One region of the Solibacillus sp. FSL K6-1554 genome, then DNA from elsewhere that is predicted to be linked to it. Evidence: riboswitches for the same ligand, from Rfam matches in the RefSeq annotation. Region 1 holds a riboswitch; each other region holds the start of a gene.
The links. Region 1 has a riboswitch for thiamine pyrophosphate ahead of tenA (thiaminase II). Riboswitches for the same ligand answer to the same signal wherever they lie in the genome.

Region 1 (4,498 bases):
ATGTTTGGCACAGCTTTTGGCATTGACGGGCAAACTCTGCATACGCATCGCCTTTTAATGCATTTTTTCCTTTTTCTCTCAGTTGGAACATCGTAATGCCTGCCTGTAACGCTTCTTCCAAAACAAGCAACGGTTCGCGTTTACAATTGGCCGTTCCCATCACAAAATATTTATTCAAATCAAAAGACATGGACATCGCACATCCCCCGCTGTTCATGATAGGCGAAATGATTTGTCGGACCGAACCCGTGACCAATATTAAGCGGATGACGGATTGCAAGCTGCACATATTTTTTTGCTTCTATTATGGCTGCCTCTATCGATCTGCCTTTTGCCATTTCCGCGGTAATCGCTGCAGAAAATGTACATCCTGTACCGTGAGTATGTTTCGTATCCACCCGCTCGGTTTTCATTTTAAATGGTTGCGTCCCGCGAATGAAAACCGTATCTGTCGCATGCTTACTGTTTAAGTGACCACCCTTAATGACAACACATTTCAGCCCCAGACTTAATAAATCATGCGCCGCTGATGCGATATCCTTTTCCGTTTGTATTTTATAGCCTGTCAGGATTTCCGCTTCCGGTATATTCGGGGTACAAACGGTTGCGAGCGGCAATAACTTTTCTTTAAGAGCTGTTGTTGCCTGCTGCTCTAGCAAACTGGCACCGCCTTTTGCAATCATGACCGGATCAACGACAAGCGGAATATCCGTATTTTTTAGTAAAGTCACAATGGCTTCGATAATTTCAGCACTAAACAGCATCCCTGTCTTAATTGCCTTTACGTCGAAATCTTGAAGTACTGCCTTTAGCTGAGCTTGAACGAAATCAGCCGTTGTCGGAAAAATTCCATGCACTCCTTCAGTATTTTGTGCGGTTAATGCGGTGATTACTGATGTACCGAATACACGGAGTTCCTGAAACGTTTTTAAATCGGCTTGAATCCCGGCACCGCCACCGCTATCCGATCCTGCTATCGTACATGTAATCATTTTCGTCCCCCCGCTAAATTTTCTAGTTCATTCAAGAAATTTGTGTGGAAATTTCCTATAGTTGCAACAGAATTGGCACTTGCCTGTTTATATTCATTAAGTAGCGTCATTAAGTCATCAAACGGTTCTTTACTGTTTGCAAGCACCGCTGCACATAAGGCACTAAGCAAGCAGCCACTCCCCGTCATTTTTGTCACCTTTTCATGACCACCCGCTACAAATTCCACTCTTTTCCCATCAGTAATAACATCTTGTTCTCCTGTTACGATCACAATACATTGATAGTTATTAGCCAACTTTTTGGCAGTCACTGCAACATCGATATCTCCTTTGCCACTATCCACACCTTTAGACGCCCAATTTACTCCCGCCAGAGCCGCCATTTCTCCAATATTGCAACGGATTACATTAATCTTTAAACGATCGAGCAGTTGTTGTGCTGTCTCCGCTCGAAACTTCGTTGCCCCTACACCTACTGGATCAAGGACAACGGGAGTATTATGCATGTTTGCGCTAAGTCCTGCTTTCTTCATCGACTCTATTGTCCGTTCATTCAAAGTGCCCATATTTAAAAGTAAAGCATTCGCCTGGGCAGCCATTTCCCCCACTTCTTCTATTGCATCCGCCATTACTGGTGAAGCTCCTACCGCCAGCAAGCCATTCGCTGTAAAGTTTGCGACAACATAGTTGGTAATACAATGAACTAATGGTTGTTTATTATAAATTGCTTGCAGACTCATTTACATACACTCCTTGTTCCCAGCTTTGCTTCGTCCAAGGCATTTCCCAAAACATCCATTCGTAATAACAGCTTTTCTTAAAATGCTCCTGTAATACTTTAAGCTTTGCAGGTTGTTCTTTCGCATATCGATCTAGCATCGATTTTTGTACTTCAATATTTTGAAGCATCTCCTCGGAAGCATATAATGCAATCCACTGTTCATAAAGAGGTATATTGGGGCATGCATCTTTTAATCTTTGCCCAATTTCCTGATACAGCCATGGGCATGGCAGGATTGCCGCAAATGCTTCTGCTACATCTCCGTTATGCACTGCATTGTACATATGGCTCACATAGTTATAGGCTGCTGGTGCTGGTTCGAATTGTTCTAAATCATCCACAGTCACACCTAATTCTTTAAACGTTGTACGGTGTAACTCAAGCTCGGCATCATGGATAAACTTTGCTGTTTGCAGAAAATATTGAACATCATCATCCGTTGTCGCTTTTGCAGCTGCAAGAGCTAATACTTTCGTATAATGTTTTAAATAATACGCATCCTGCAGCATATAAAACTTAAACTTCTCAAGCGGTAGACTCCCATCTGCAATCCCTTGTACAAAAGGATGATAAAAGCTAGCCTCCCAATAAAAATCCGTTTCTTTTCTTACCTTTTCACAAAATCCCATTGTTACTCCTCCTTTTTGTTGGCGGAAGCACAAAAAAGACGTCTCAACATATAGAGAGACGTCCCCAAAAAGTGTAGATACACTTTTCATTGCTCCCTACGTCCGTATTAACGGCCAGGTTCCAAGGGTCAGGTTTTAACCTTCTCAACACTGCTGTGTCCCCCCGCAAATCAAATGCTTGTGTATTTGCAAAAGAAAGACTCCACGTAAAATATACGCGGAGCCAAAGTAAGTACATATGTATAGCTTGTACTTTGCTCCCTACGTCCGTATTAACGGTCAGGTTCTAAGGGTCAGGTTTTAACCTTCTCAACACTGCTGTGTCCCCCCGCAAATGCATTTAATTACCCAGAGTGTAACAAATTAATTCGACCCGGGCAAGTGAATTCACAAAATTACGAAATTAATAGTTCAATAACAAATTCACAAAATAGCGCATCGTTAGTAAAAATTTTGTTACTAATGATGCGCTGACATCTATTGTAGATGGGTTACTGCAGATCTTTTACCAGTCAGTTCCTGATAAGCCTGAGCATATTCCTCGGCCAGTTTATCGACATATTGTTTTGTGGAAGTAATCTCTTTAATCGCGCCAATTCCTTGCCCGCTGCCCCAAATATCTTTCCAGGCTTTTGCGGTATTATCGTTAAAGTTCATTGCTGAAGGATCACTTTCTTTTAAATTACTCGGGTCCATCCCCGCGTTCATGATAGAACCTTTCAAATAATTCCCGTGGATTCCTGTAAATAAATTGCTGTATACAATATCTTCTGCAGTACTATCAACAATCATCTGTTTATATTCTTGACGAGCAAACGCTTCTTCGGTCGCGATGAATGGTGAACCGATATAGCCAAAATCAGCCCCCATCGCCTGTGCAGCCAATACCGAATGTCCTCGTGCGATTGATCCTGATAAAGCTAATGGACCGTCAAACCATTCACGGATTTCCTGTACGAGCGCAAATGGGCTTTGCTGACCTGCATGGCCACCTGCACCTGTTGCTACAGCAATGATGCCGTCTGCACCTTTTTGAATCGCTTTTTTTGCAAAATGATTGTTAATGACATCATGGAAAACGATGCCTCCATAACTATGTGCTGCCTCAAATACTTCTTCACGTGCACCAAGTGAAGTAATAATAATCGGAACTTTATATTTCACACAAAGCTCCATATCCTGTTCCAGACGTTCATTTGTTTTATGAACAATCTGATTAATGGCAAATGGCGCAGCCGGCTGATCCGGATTTTTGGCATTATAGCTGGCCAACTCCTCTGTAATTTCAGCTAACCATTCATCCAACTGGCTTGCCGGTCTTGCATTTAACGCAGGCATTGACCCAACTATTCCTGCCTTACATTGTTCAATGACCAATTGCGGATTGCTAATAATAAACAATGGTGCCCCGATTACTGGGATACGTAAGTTTTGTAAAATTTCCGGAATATTCCCCATCTATAATCCCCCTTTTATTCAGCTACTACTAATACTTCATCAGCTTCAATAAAATCTCCTTCTTAATTTAGATGACAATCAAAAAGTCAGATGTTTTTTCATCTGACTTTCTTTCCTTTTGCTATTTCTTCACTACATTAAAATTAGCCCCGATGAGCTGCCAATTTTGCGGGAATGGCAGACCGAGCTTCCAATAGCCGACTCCGCGCAAATTTAATCGCTTTACTAAATCGAACTTCGCCTGAATCGAACGCGCATCTTCAAACCAGACAATATGTGAACGCCCTTGCTCATCATAATAGTTAAAGTAGGGTGCCTGTGCTGTATAGTCAAATTGGATTGCCGCGTTGTAGCGTTTGGCCACTTCAATTGCACGTTGCGGGCTTATCGCTTCTGCGTAATCTCCTCCTTGTACAAAAGGTAATGTCCAATCGTAACCATACAAATTTTGCCCAAGTAAAATTTTATTTGCAGGAATTTCTGTTAATGCATACTGTACTACTTGTTCGACTTGCGGCAGCGGAGAAACGGCCATTGGAGGTCCAGCAGAATATCCCCATTCATATGTCATCAACATAACAAAATCCACTATTTCGCCGTGCGCCTTATAGTCATGGCCCATAAACCATTCCCCCGGC
Region 2 (4,498 bases), 810 kb from region 1:
CAGAACAGCAATTTTATGAAGAGCAATGTGCGGCATTAAAAGGGCAATATGCAGCCTCGAAAACGCATTTACAAACGTTAGTTAAATCATTAAATGAGCAAAGGCTGTTAAATGAGCGAATTGAAAAGTTTTTAATCAGGAAAGCCCGGCTCGATGAATTGCTGCAGCAAAAGGATAAAATACAAGCAGAACAACAGAAACTTGTACTTGCAAAAAAGGCTAATCAAATAGAACCTTTAGAACGTGAATATGAGAAGGTAAAACGGCAGCTTGAACAAGCCGAAGTTACCTTACAGAAAGCAAAGGCTGACTATGAACGTGCACAGGCACAACTTCTGCAGGCGACAAATCACTATCAGGAGCAAAAGCAGCATGAGCCACTGTTGGATGAATTTACGAAATCAATTTCACAGCTTGAACAGCTTGTCCCGATCTATCAATCGATTAATACGCAGCGGGAAAAGGTGGCAAAGCTTGCAGAAAACCAGAAAAACGCAAAGCAATTATTTGATAAGCTCCAAAAGGAAGCAGCTTCTTTAAAAGAAAAACATCAACAGCAGCAGGCTATTATAAATGAGCTGGAAGATGCGACAGTGACGTACCATGAAACGTATGAAGCACATGCTGTATTAACACGAAAAATTGAAATGGCAAAAGAAGTGGCTGCAATACAAAAGAATATAGAAACTTTAGTGAAACAGCTTGCTGATAAGAAACAAATTGCCGATGGAGCGCAACAGAAGCTGCAAAATATGGAGCAGCAAATACGCAGCAATCAGGCAGCGTTTCTAGCGGCTTCATTACATCATGGGGAAGCATGTCCTGTATGTGGGAGCACGGAGCATCCAGCCATTCATAATAGCGAAGCGTTTACCATTGATGAAAATGCACTGGAACATCTTCGTCAAGAAGGCGACCGTGCTATGCAAAGCTTTTATCAGGTCAATTCGAAATTGGATGTTGAAAAGGCAGCATTGGAACAGAAAAGAAATGCTCTAGAGTTACTGAACGTTGATCTTTCACAACTACATTATTATGAACAGCAATTGGCCGAACTGACTGAGCAATTGACAAAGCAAAAGCAGCAGCAGGCACAGCTCATCACTGAAAAGAAAACGATGGCACAGCTTATTGAAAGTAAAGAAGTGCTGCAAGGCCGTATTGAAAAAGGGCAGCAATATGTAGTCGATATCGATAAACAATATGCACAAGAAAAAGGGAAGCTTGAGCAAAGTGAGCAGTCATTATTGCCTCAGTTTTCTACATTGGATGAAGTAACACAAGAATTGGCCAGCCAGCAGCAAAAACACCGCCATTTAAAAAGTGCAATTCAAAGTGCACTGGAGGCAATGCAAAAAATCCAATTAGATGAAAAATCTTGTGAAGTGAACCATCTACATGCACAAAACCTTGTAACAGAAAAACAGCAGGAGACTCTTTCAGCGCAAAAAGCGTTTGATACAGCATTGCAGCAAGAAAGTTTTGACTTGGAAACATATAAGAATGCGTTACTGCCATTAAATGTTCAGCAGCAAATTCAGGATGAAGTTGAAGCTTACAAGCAAAATGTTCATACATTATCTGTTCAAATTTCCGAGGAAGAACCTTTGCTCGAAGGAAAAGAACGGGCTGATTTAACGGCAAGTGAGCAACAGATTCATGAGCTGAATGAGCAAATCGAGGCACAGTATTCTAAAATTACATTAACCCAGTCCTATGTTGAGCAATGTGAGGAAACTCTCGAAAAACTTGACCAATTCGCACAGCAGATCGAAAGCTATAAAGCGAAACTGATACAGGTGGAGCATGTTTATAATTTAATCCGTGGACAAAACGATTCGAAAATTTCATTTGAGCGATTTGTGCAAATTGGTTATTTGGAAAAAGTAACCCATGCGGCAAATGAACGATTACGTGTCTTATCAAATGGTCAATACTTCCTGAAATCGACAGGTCGTAAAGAAGGAAATGCACAAAGCGGGCTCAGTATCGATGTATATGACAGCCATACAGGACAAACGCGGGATGTAAAAACATTGTCCGGCGGTGAAAAATTCAATGCCTCACTTTCATTAGCTTTAGGAATGGCCGATGTTATTCAAAGTGTTCAAGGAAGTGTGCATATCGATACGATGTTTATCGATGAAGGCTTCGGTACATTGGATGAGGAAGCGTTAAGACGGGCAATCGATATTTTGATCGATCTTCAGCAAACAGGCCGCCTAATCGGCGTCATCTCCCATGTGGCCGAATTAAAAGCAGCAATGCCTGCCATTTTACAAGTCCAAAAGCTAAAAGAAGGCTACAGTAAAACGGAAATTATTATTAAATAAAGACAACAAAAAACACATTTCACACGAGTTTTAGTGCGAAATGTGTTTTTCTGCGTTAACGTTTTGGCGTTCGTCGTGTAGTTGCTGGTTGGGGTGCAGATTTTTTATCCATCATTTTTTTAATGATCGGGTACACGATCGGTCCATATTTAATTGCGGTTTTAATGAGTTTATTTAATTTCATGATATACACTCCTTAACGAATACATTTCGTATAAAAAATATACCCAAAGAAGGAGCTATCATAAACATTAACGTAAAACTTTAATCGCTTGGACTAGATTCCAAATCGCCAGAATAAACGTAATAAGGACTAAAAGAATAAATCCGATAAAATGTGAACTAATAAAGAAATCCTGCACGCTCACTGTCAAAGTATTATTCCAGGAAAGAACGGAAGTGAAAAAGTAAATCATGTACAAAATCCCTAACAGTATTGGAATAAGTTGAGAAATAAAAGCTTTTTTAGAATGGCCTTTAACGGCTTGATCTTTCGTAACGATAAATATAATTACCGGTAAAATAAACGGTGCAAAATAAAAGCTCAAATAGCTTAATGCACTTAAACCTTTCGATTGATCCATCATTTATCACTCCTTCGTATCTATTATATGTAATTCTAGTACGTTTCAAAATAATAGCTGTTGAAAGTTGTAGAAATATTCGTTACAATGAGCATGTTCAAACAATAAAAATTTAGATGTACCACAAGGGGTGCCGAGAAAGTCGGCTGAGATTGTGCACGGGATTGCACTGACTCTTTGAACCTGTAAGTTAGCACTTGCGTAGGGATGTGGATAGAATCCGACTGTTCAAACGATAGTCAGGCTTTTGTCCTGATTATCGTTTTTTGCTTTTTCTAAATACCTAGAAGAAGTAAAAGTTCCATTCTATCCCTCTTCACTTTTGTTACATCGGATAAAAGAAAGGGGAATTGTTATGGACAGAAAAAAATTATTGATGATGGTGGAGATAGCGATATTTGCTGCCATCGGACTTGTATTGGACCAAGTATCTTTTAAAATGTGGGCACAGGGCGGGTCAATCAGCTTTGTTATGGTACCGATTATGTTAATGGCCATTCGTTGGGGGCTAACAGCAGGACTTGCAACTGGCTTGCTGATCGGCGTTATGCAAATGATGTTCGGCGCTTACATAGTACACTGGCTTCAGGCGATTTTAGATTACGGTCTTGCCTTTACAGTAGTAGGGTTAGCGGCAATTGTAAGAAAGCCATTATTACAGGCAACACAATCACTCAATAAAGTAAAAATGGCAATTTATATCGTAATAGGAGCTCTAATAGGCGGAGCTTTAAGATTTGTTTCGCACTTGCTTGCAGGTGTCGTGTTCTTTAAAGAGTACGCAGGCGATGATAATGTGTGGATCTACTCAATAATTTATAACAGTACTTATATGGTACCTGCAACAATAATTACAGCGGTTATTGCAGTTATATTATTCACATCTGCACCCCGTTTACTCCAAAAAGCACAAACACCATAATGAATGGAAAACTCAAAGCTTGCAGCAAGGGATTATTTTCCCGATGCAAGCTTTTTCTAATTTCTATTGTACAATGTCGTATTAATTTGATCATAAATCCAAATAATTTTAAAATCCTTGAACAATTACAACCGATATTAAGTATGCTATAGTTAAGGGTAGACATTGTTTAAGAGGAAGGAAGTTACACATGATTGTTACTACACAAGAAGAAATAGAAGCGTTTAAAAAAATTGGACGCATTTGTGCTGAAATTCGCGAGGCAATGAAAGCTGCGACAGTACCTGGCGTGACAACGAAAGAATTAGATGAAATTGCAGGCCGTATGTTTGCGGAAGCAGGCGCGGTTTCTGGTCCTAAAGACGAATACGATTTTCCGGGATATACATGCATTTCAGTAAATCACGAAGTTGCACATGGCATTCCAGGGAACAAGGTTATTCAGGACGGCGATATCGTAAACATTGATGTTTCGGGCTCTTTAAACGGATACTTTGCAGATACAGGTATTTCTTTTGTTGTTGGTGAAGGTTATGAAGATAAAGAAAAACTTTGCTCTGTAGCAAAATCAGCATTTGACCGTGCGATGACAAAGGTTAAAGCAGGTTCGAAATTAAATCAGATCGGTAAAGCAGTAGAGCGTGAAGCACGTGATCACG
Region 3 (4,498 bases), 490 kb from region 1:
CGATTGACCGATTGTATTTTCATTGGCAGCAGGCGAATTTAGAAAATGAACAATTAAAATCGTTAGCGATCGGGGAGACCTTTCGAATGTAATTGGTGGTTTGTTAAATGCTTTGAAAGATTATCATCAGCGCAGAACAGCAGAATTCAAATTTGTGATTTTCATATTTGAAAAAAGGATTATTGCCGTGTTTTGTATGTTGAGGCAGGCAAAACGAAATTGAAAAGGTAGAAATGGCCCTCAATGAAAAGATTGATCCAGCATTTCCAGAAGGAGATGGCACGACAAAATTCACCCTCTAAACTATCTTTACTTGTTAAAGTTAAAAAACCTTGCCTTAACAAAATAATTAAGGCAAGGTTTTTATGGAATCTCTTATTTCTTATGACACTTTTTATTTACTAATAATATAAAACATTTACTTTATTACACTTGATACATTTTTCATGATATTGATTTCCTTTAAAATGATGATCACAATTTTGCTGGATTTCTTTTAAACTTTTCTCCAAAACAGCAAGGTAAGTTTTGAGCTGATTAATTTCCTCTTCAATTTTTCCAACCTTCATCCTAATGACCCCCTAAGAAAGTTACTGATATATGTTACCACCAGATTGCTTAAACTGTTCAGCTTTTTCCTTCATACCTATTTCAATAGCTTCCTTCGTATCAAGTTCTTTTTCTTTTGCAAAATTACGAATATCTTGAGAGATTCTCATACTGCAAAATTTAGGTCCACACATAGAACAGAAATGTGCTGTTTTTGCACCTTCAGCAGGTAAAGTTTCATCATGATATTCGATTGCACGTTCAGGATCTAAAGATAAATTAAACTGATCTCTCCAACGGAATTCAAAACGAGCTTTTGATAAGGCATCATCTCTTTTATGTGCTCCTGGATGCCCTTTTGCCAAATCAGCAGCATGTGCAGCAATTTTATAAGTGACAACCCCTACACGAACATCATCTCTATTCGGTAAACCTAAATGTTCTTTTGGCGTTACATAACAAAGCATCGCTGTCCCATACCAACCAATCATTGCAGCTCCAATAGCAGATGTAATGTGATCATAGCCAGGAGCTATATCAGTTGTAAGAGGGCCTAAAGTATAGAAAGGAGCTTCCTTACAAACTTCCAATTGTTTGTCCATGTTTTCTTTTATAAGGTGCATTGGCACGTGTCCCGGTCCTTCAACCATAACCTGTACATCATGCTCCCAAGCAATTTTTGTTAGTTCTCCAAGAGTTTCTAATTCCGCAAATTGAGCTTCATCATTGGCATCAGCAATGGAACCAGGACGTAAGCCATCTCCTAATGAGAATGAAACATCATAAGTTTTCATGATTTCACAGATTTCTTCAAAGTGAGTATATAAAAAATTTTCTTTATGGTGGTGAAGACACCATTGTGCCATAATAGATCCACCTCGGGATACAATACCTGTTAAACGTTTTGCTGTTAACGGAACATATCGTAAAAGAACACCAGCATGAATGGTGAAGTAATCCACCCCTTGTTCTGCTTGTTCAATCAATGTATCACGGTAAACTTCCCATGTTAGGTCTTCAGCAACACCATTTACTTTTTCTAGTGCTTGATAAATAGGTACGGTACCGACAGGAACAGCCGAATTTCGAATAATCCATTCCCGTGTTGTGTGAATGTTTTTACCTGTTGATAGGTCCATAATATTATCAGCACCCCAACGTGTTGCCCATGTCATTTTTTCAACCTCTTCTTCGATGGAAGATGAAACAGCAGAATTGCCAATATTCGCATTAATTTTTACATGAAAGTTACGACCTATTATCATAGGCTCTGATTCTGGATGGTTGATATTAGAAGGAATAATCGCGCGACCCTTTGCAATTTCATCCCGTACGAATTCAGGTTTCATATTTTCTCTTATTGCGATAAATTCCATTTCAGGCGTGATAATGCCTTTTCTTGCATAATGAAGTTGTGTAATATTTTTCCCTTTTTTGGCCCGTAACGGTTTCCGCTTTAAACCAGGAAACACGTTATGATTAGCACGAGGATCGTTTTCATCTTTATAACCATTATCCTCAGGCTTGATTTCACGACCATCATATTCCTCCACATCGCCACGTTCTTGAATCCATGTACTGCGAAGGGCAGGGAGACCTTTTGTAATATCGACAGAATAATCAGGGTCTGTATAAGGTCCGCTCGTGTCATACACTCGTACTGGAGGATTATCCTCTTCTCCAAACGTACCAGTAGTCGGGCTTAACTCGATTTCACGCATTGGAACCTTAATGTCAGGTCTAGAGCCTGTTACATATACTTTTTTGCTACCTGAAAAATTAGACATGATGGAAATACTTTGTTCGTTTAATGAAGATGGTGACATTGACATAATAAATCTCTCCTTTTTTTGAATATAAGGACAAGAGATAGAACACAACAGTGGTGAGCTAAAAAGCTATGAAGTACATAAAAAAGCCGGTGTCCAATAAATGGTCGGACCCGGCTAATATGTATACAGAAGTAGTATTACTATAATACGATGCTAACTTCCCCACGCTGGTATGATCCAGATCAGGTCCCAAGAGTTAAGAAACTTCAACGTGTTTCTTTCTCAGCCCAACTTATTGGACACCCCTAGTTATTTCTATTCAATTTGATTTTAGTATACATGAAACTTCATTGAGATAAAAGTGAAAATTTAAAAAAATTATTTGCAGTTAGATGAATTACCAAACATTGATATCGTACTCATTTCGCTTGCAAATTACAATCATCTGCATGTCCCTACGTTAAAAGACTAAAGAAACAAAACCCGAACGTATTATTATTTCAGATGAGTCAACATTTTAAAACGGGGTCAGAATTCGTTGTATACGGTGGATTCATCGCTCAATGATTCTGAATCAGAGAACTTATTAATTCCTGCTTATTTAAAACCCACCCTTGACGAAAAAAGTCGTTCGTCGTAAAGTAATGATAAATTCATCAAGCATTAGGTGCCCTTTAAGGGAGAATAGGGAATAAAGTGAAAAGCTTTAGCGTAATCCCAACACTGTATAGAGGAGTTTCATAGCAAAACCCACTGGATTTACATCTGGGAAGGGGCTATGAAATTGTGAATCTGAGCCAGGAGACCTGCCTAATACGCTTACTGTTATAGACACTGGATATGTCTGTAGTTTATTTGTTATCGAATAAACTACAGGCTTTTTTATTGTCAAAAATACATTTAGATAGGGGAAACGAAATATGCAATTATTACAGCAAACAATTGATCAAATTCAAGGAATCGACCGACAAATGGAAGAAAAAGCACGTACGTACATAGACTCTTTAGCCAAACCACCACAAAGCCTAGGGAAGCTCGAATCACTAGCTCTGCAAATCGCCACAATTACGGGTGACCTTGCGCCTAAAATCGATAATAAAGCGGTGATCGTCATGGCTGCGGATCACGGGGTGTATGAGGAGGGCGTAACGCCAAATCCGCAAAGTACAACGGTTTTCCAAACATTATCATTTCCGAAAGGGACGACAGGGATGTGTACGATTGCGAAAATTTCGAATGCACAAGTCATTCCGGTAGATATCGGTGTAAAAGAAGATTTACCTCAAGATGCTGGGGTAATCATTAAAAAGGTCAAATACGGGACAGACAATATGGCGAAAGGTCCAGCAATGACCCGAGAAGAAGCGATTCAAGCGATTGAAGTAGGAATTGAAGTCGCAACAGAAGCGATCCAAAACGGTATCAATCTAATTGGTACCGGGGAAATGGGTATCGGGAATACGACACCGAGTGCTGCAGTGCTTTCAGTGCTTCACGGCTGTGATCCGCTGGCAGTAACGGGCTTTGGAGCCGGTGTCGGAGCTGGCGGCATCGAATATAAAGCCGAAGTCATTCGAAAAGCGATTGCCTTGAACGAGCCGAACGCCGAAGATCCGATTGATGTTGTAGCAAAAGTAGGCGGACTGGAAATTTGCGGGATGGCCGGAATCTTCCTTGCAGCTGCAGCGAATCGTGTACCGGTCGTTGTTGACGGGTATATTTCAACGGTTTCCGCATTAATCGCCTCTAAGTTAAATCCGAATGTGAAAGCATATTTGATTCCGTCACATTTATCGGAAGAGCCGGGTGCAAAAATTGCAGCTGAGCTTCTAGAATTAGAGCCAATGCTGCATATGAATATGAGACTTGGAGAAGGATCAGGTGCTGCACTAGCGTTCCCGATTCTAGATGCAGCATGTTCCATGATTACAAATATGGTGACATTGGAGGAAGCGGCCGCGCTTTTAGTAGCCAAGTAGAAAAAGAAATTAAATTAATAAAATAAAATGTCGTAAAAAGGCTACATTAAAAGTAATAGTAACTTTTAATGTAGCCTTTTTTTATGAATTCGATATTCCATAGAAATAAATGGCGTTTTTCAGTCTATTCCATTTGTTTTACCAGTAAAATACCAAATAAGCGGAACTATGTTGTTTATTGAGTAAGTGAAGAAATCA
Region 4 (4,498 bases), 430 kb from region 1:
CGCATTGCGCAAGACTTAGCGAGTTTAGGTTATGTCTGTTCGCAAAAGAAAATTGCGAATATGATGCGAAACCTTGGGTTAAGTGCCGTAATCCCGAAAACTGTTCAACGAACAACGGATTCCAATCACCATCAATTTATTTATCCGAATCTAGTCAAACGTCAATTTCAAGTAAAAGAGAAAAATAAAGTATGGGTCGCAGATATAACTTATATTCGAACACTGGAGGGGTGGGTGTATCTTGCGTCCATCATGGATTTATATTCTCGTAAAATCGTCGGCTGGGCCATCGCAGATCATATGGAAGAAACATTAGTAGATCAAGCCTTGAAGCATGCATTAGCAGTTCGAAAACCCGAGAAGGGATTAGTTCATCATTCAGATCGAGGCGCACAATATTGTGCCACAAGCTATACAAGAACTTTAAAAGAACATGGGATTAAAATTAGCATGAGTCGTAAAGGAGATCCCTATGACAATGCGTGTATTGAATCCTTCCACGCCACAATCAAAAAAGAATGGATCTATCGTCACCGTTTCGAATCCAAAAAAGAAGCACGAAAGAGCGTGGAGTCATATATCGTAAACTTTTACAATGAACGACGACGTCATTCAACAATCGGTTATTTATCACCAAACCAATTTGAGAGAAATCAACAGGAGTCAGTTTGTCAAAATGCCTCATAAAGTTCTCTTACAGGGTTTTCATCCCTCCATGCTCAGGTCTGGGCATGGAGGGATGAAAAACAGAGCAACCGAAGGGCGGTAGCAAAAAAGTCTCTTAACGCGTGTCCGAAATATTGACAGAAGACCAGATGTCGGATGGTTATTAGAACAACTGAGTGATATATTAGAAAATCGCAATTATATTAGAACATTTTTGGGTTTATTAGAACATTGCCGGTCGTTATTAGAACTATTTACATACCTCCTGTTTTATTTGAAACTATTTCCAGCCTATCGACGTAGAATAGAACAATTGGAGGTGTACGGATGAGAAACTTATCTTCATATATGATGCTTACCGGGATATTGATCACTGCCCTATGCGGGAACTGGATCATCCTTAATTATGATGGGGTCGTGATTTATCCGAAAGCTTCTTATCTTACTTTCGGAATCGGGTTGGTACTGGTAGGATGCGCTTTTGTAATGAATCAATTCTTCAGTTACCAGGAACCGGAAGAAGGACATACAAAAGATAAACGGCATGCTTTGAACGAATGGCTAATTGCCAATCAGCCATTTAATAAATGGTTGAGTGGACTTGTTGTTCTCCCGCTTGTGATCGCACCGTTTTATAGCTGGACGCTGTTTTTTACGATGTTGGAATGGTATTTATTTTCGGGGCTTGTATTAGCCGGTATTATTTACATGCTGAAAGGTGACAGAGTAGAAGACAATAAGGATTGGGAGTTTAAGGGGAAGACAAAAAAGTTGCTTGATCTGATCGATTACCGCAAACACCCGTTTAATATTTCGTTTATTATCTACATCATGGTCATTGTCAGTTTTGTGTTAAGCAAGGGATTGGATATTCCGCTCTATATGGAAACAGGAGGCAACTCGCGCTACGTTACTTCTTTGCCAACAATTTCATTTTTAATGTCTTCCTTAATGGTCGTGAGTACGTTTATTTATATTATCAGTCATGGGGATTTCTTTGGTTTTCGTAAAGCTGAGTTAAGTTATGAAAGAGTCATGTTCGTCCACTTTACAGAAATTATTGTATGTGGTGCTACCCTGTTTATTTTAATTTTCACATTAATCAATGCGTTGTATGTGTATTTTTAGATGGATGGCTACTAACGACAATAGGCACGCACTGGTAAATTATTGCATATTTTAACTACAATAAAAAAGAGGTGAACTATTGAATCCGAATCAAGATTATACATCAGTGCAACCCCAGTTTACATTCGACCTTAATAAAAACCCGTTGTTCGTTAAAGACCAGCAAAATTTTATTAATGTAATGGGCGTCAACCAGTTAAATACACTGGATAATATATCGCTGCTTGATATTTATTTGAGTGCCAATAATGTCATTGAACCGCACTACCACCAAAATGCGGCGGAACTTGTTTATTGTATTGCGGGGAGTGCGGTTGTTTCGATTTTGAATCCGTTTACGAAACAGCTGATGCATTTTCCGATTACCCCCGGCCAGGTGGCGAACGTTCCTCAAGGGTGGTGGCATTACGAAGTCGCCACGCAAAACAACACGCATCTGCTCGCCATTTTCAACGCACCGACACCTGAAGTCATTTTAGGTTCCGACCTCCTCAAGCTGACACCAGCAAATATTATGGCCCACACATATGGCATGAACGAAAATTTATGGCAGCAGGCAATTGCTCCTGTCAGACCGAATACGTTCATCGGTCCGCCAAACCCTTGGCAGCAAGTCCAGCCCGGCAACTATGGCGGCGGGTATGAGCAGTAGTTTTTCTCGGTCAAAGGAATCAAATTTCAAAAATACATTTGCATAATGAAACGGCCGTGTTATGATAACTGTGAAATTAACCTAATATTGGAAGCAGGTAATCTGCTTATAATTGAATATGAAAACTACTAGGGGCGCCTGTTTGGCTGAGAAGAACCCTTTGCACCTGATCTAGGTAATACTAGCGTAGGAAAGTAGTGTCGATCCCTTTTTATTTGTTTTAGGCTGCGATACCACTTTCTTTAGTTGAAAGTGGTTTTTTTGTTGCAAAAATTTATTGTAAAGGATGGAAGAGATGAATAAAACGAGGAAGCTTACGTATTCAGCGATTATCGCTGCACTTACAACGATTCTCAGCAGTTTTGTGTACATCCCTTTAGGTTTTGCCAAAATATTTCCGATTCAGCATTTTGCCAATGTCGTATCGGCGGTGTTGCTCGGTCCATGGTATGCGGTATTACAGGCATTCCTTACATCGACATTGAGAAACTTAATGGGGACAGGCAGTATTTTTGCTTATCCGGGGAGTATGATTGGTGCCTTTTTGGCTGCATTTCTGTTTGCTAAAACGAAGAAGTTAGCGTTTGCGGCAGTAGGTGAAGTAATCGGGACCGGGTTGCTCGGTGCGATGGCTACTTACCCGATCGCCATTTTATTTTTAGGTCAGGAAGCGGCGCTGTTCGGTTTTGTCCCGGCATTTATGATGAGTTCTTTTGCGGGGGCGCTTTTAGGCTATGGCTTGCTGAAGATTATGGTGAGAAACCGGGCGTTTGGCGGGATGCTTTATCAGAATGCCGGGTGAATGGAGGGTTTTTATTAGAAATTTTTGTGTCGATATTAGAACTTCTTGGCGGGATATTAGAACTTCTGCGAATGATATTAGAACAGTTTGGGATTTTGGTAAAACGGGCTTATTCTTTTTATGATACGCGACCTTTTTGCGGTAGCCTGCCGTTTTTTATTAGAAGATTTATGATAGATATTAGAAGATTGCAGGGGGTTATTAGAACTTCTGTGGACGATATTTGAACATATTAAAGACTTATTAGCACAATGTACAATTATATTTTAAAATCTCACTTTTATTAGAAGATTTTAAAATATATTAGAACAACTCAGACCTTTATTAGAAAATGAAACGCCGGGTATCCATTCAGACACCCGGCACATTTTATTAAGGTAAATTAATCTGCCAAGATACTCCGTAACGGTCATTTACCCAGCCGAACTTCTTACTGAAACCGTAATTATCGATTGGCATTAGCGGATGCCCGCCTTCTAGCAATTTTTCATAAAGATGGTCGGTTTCTTCTTCCGTATCACACGTAATAAAAATAGAGAATGACGGTGTGAAGTCAAATTCATGCTTTATATTACTGTCAATGCACATAAATTCCTGACCTTTTATCGAAAAAGTGGCTTGCATGACTTTTCCTTCGTCTCCGCCTTCATTTGCCCCGTAGTAAACAATGCTTGTAATTTCCGCATCATCGATAAGTGATGTATAGAAGTTCATCGCTTCTTCTGCAACGCCGCCTTGAAACATTAAAAATGGTTTTGCGCTTTTCATCGGACTCTTCCCCTTCTTAATTCAAATTTGCACCACTTCAATTTAGCCTATTTTACCCTTTTTCGCGAACTTTTCTCCCTATAAGTTAGAGGCATCTCCTAACTAGACGATGCCTTTGGTTTAATATTTAAATTTCGCGATGAGCTGTTGTTCCGAAGATGCGGCTACTTCTTCAGGTACCGTATAAAGATCTAGTAGAACAATTCAACATTTTATTAGAAAATCTTCCCCGAACATTCAATCACCGGATGGTCATGACCCCCACCCGGTGTTTCATTATACGCCCTAACCTTGATAGCTCACTTTTCCGGTCTCAACTAATTCCTTCAGACCCATGAACATTAAGTTCCAGCCATGTTCTGTGCAATCTCGCATTTCATCTAGAGCTTTTACGATGTCTGCATCTGTCCATTGCTCTTTATTTTCAACATGGATCAGTTGGGTGTACGTCATTTCACTGCCTTGTCCCAACGCTTTCAGCT

Region 2: linked by a shared signal. The riboswitch ahead of thiT (energy-coupled thiamine transporter ThiT) and the one ahead of tenA (thiaminase II) in region 1 are both predicted to bind thiamine pyrophosphate.
Region 3: linked by a shared signal. The riboswitch ahead of thiC (phosphomethylpyrimidine synthase ThiC) and the one ahead of tenA (thiaminase II) in region 1 are both predicted to bind thiamine pyrophosphate.
Region 4: linked by a shared signal. The riboswitch ahead of thiW (energy coupling factor transporter S component ThiW) and the one ahead of tenA (thiaminase II) in region 1 are both predicted to bind thiamine pyrophosphate.

What each region holds. Positions count from the first base shown of each region.
Region 1 is NZ_JBBOSS010000001.1:2,717,538-2,722,035, forward strand. Features, by position in the region: gene thiE (thiamine phosphate synthase) at 1-196, opposite strand, end outside; gene thiD (bifunctional hydroxymethylpyrimidine kinase/phosphomethylpyrimidine kinase) at 180-992, opposite strand; gene thiM (hydroxyethylthiazole kinase) at 989-1,732, opposite strand; gene tenA (thiaminase II) at 1,710-2,402, opposite strand; TPP riboswitch at 2,479-2,577, opposite strand; TPP riboswitch at 2,644-2,742, opposite strand; gene MHB58_RS13530 (NAD(P)H-dependent flavin oxidoreductase) at 2,880-3,860, opposite strand; gene MHB58_RS13535 (glycoside hydrolase family 18 protein) at 3,982-4,498, opposite strand, start outside.
Region 2 is NZ_JBBOSS010000001.1:3,526,057-3,530,554, reverse strand. Features, by position in the region: gene MHB58_RS17640 (SMC family ATPase) at 1-2,333, shown strand, start outside; gene MHB58_RS17635 (hypothetical protein) at 2,389-2,517, opposite strand; gene MHB58_RS17630 (DUF4870 domain-containing protein) at 2,585-2,917, opposite strand; TPP riboswitch at 3,034-3,142, shown strand; gene thiT (energy-coupled thiamine transporter ThiT) at 3,273-3,839, shown strand; gene map (type I methionyl aminopeptidase) at 4,030-4,498, shown strand, end outside.
Region 3 is NZ_JBBOSS010000001.1:3,206,052-3,210,549, reverse strand. Features, by position in the region: gene MHB58_RS15995 (MBL fold metallo-hydrolase) at 1-92, shown strand, start outside; gene MHB58_RS15990 (hypothetical protein) at 402-569, opposite strand; gene thiC (phosphomethylpyrimidine synthase ThiC) at 591-2,375, opposite strand; TPP riboswitch at 2,524-2,638, opposite strand; cobalamin riboswitch at 2,972-3,149, shown strand; gene cobT (nicotinate-nucleotide--dimethylbenzimidazole phosphoribosyltransferase) at 3,242-4,300, shown strand.
Region 4 is NZ_JBBOSS010000001.1:3,145,018-3,149,515, forward strand. Features, by position in the region: gene MHB58_RS15685 (IS3 family transposase) at 1-687, shown strand, start outside; gene MHB58_RS15690 (nucleotidyltransferase) at 994-1,794, shown strand; gene MHB58_RS15695 (cupin domain-containing protein) at 1,874-2,446, shown strand; TPP riboswitch at 2,567-2,656, shown strand; gene thiW (energy coupling factor transporter S component ThiW) at 2,742-3,248, shown strand; gene MHB58_RS15705 (VOC family protein) at 3,621-4,016, opposite strand; gene MHB58_RS15710 (SRPBCC family protein) at 4,302-4,498, opposite strand, start outside.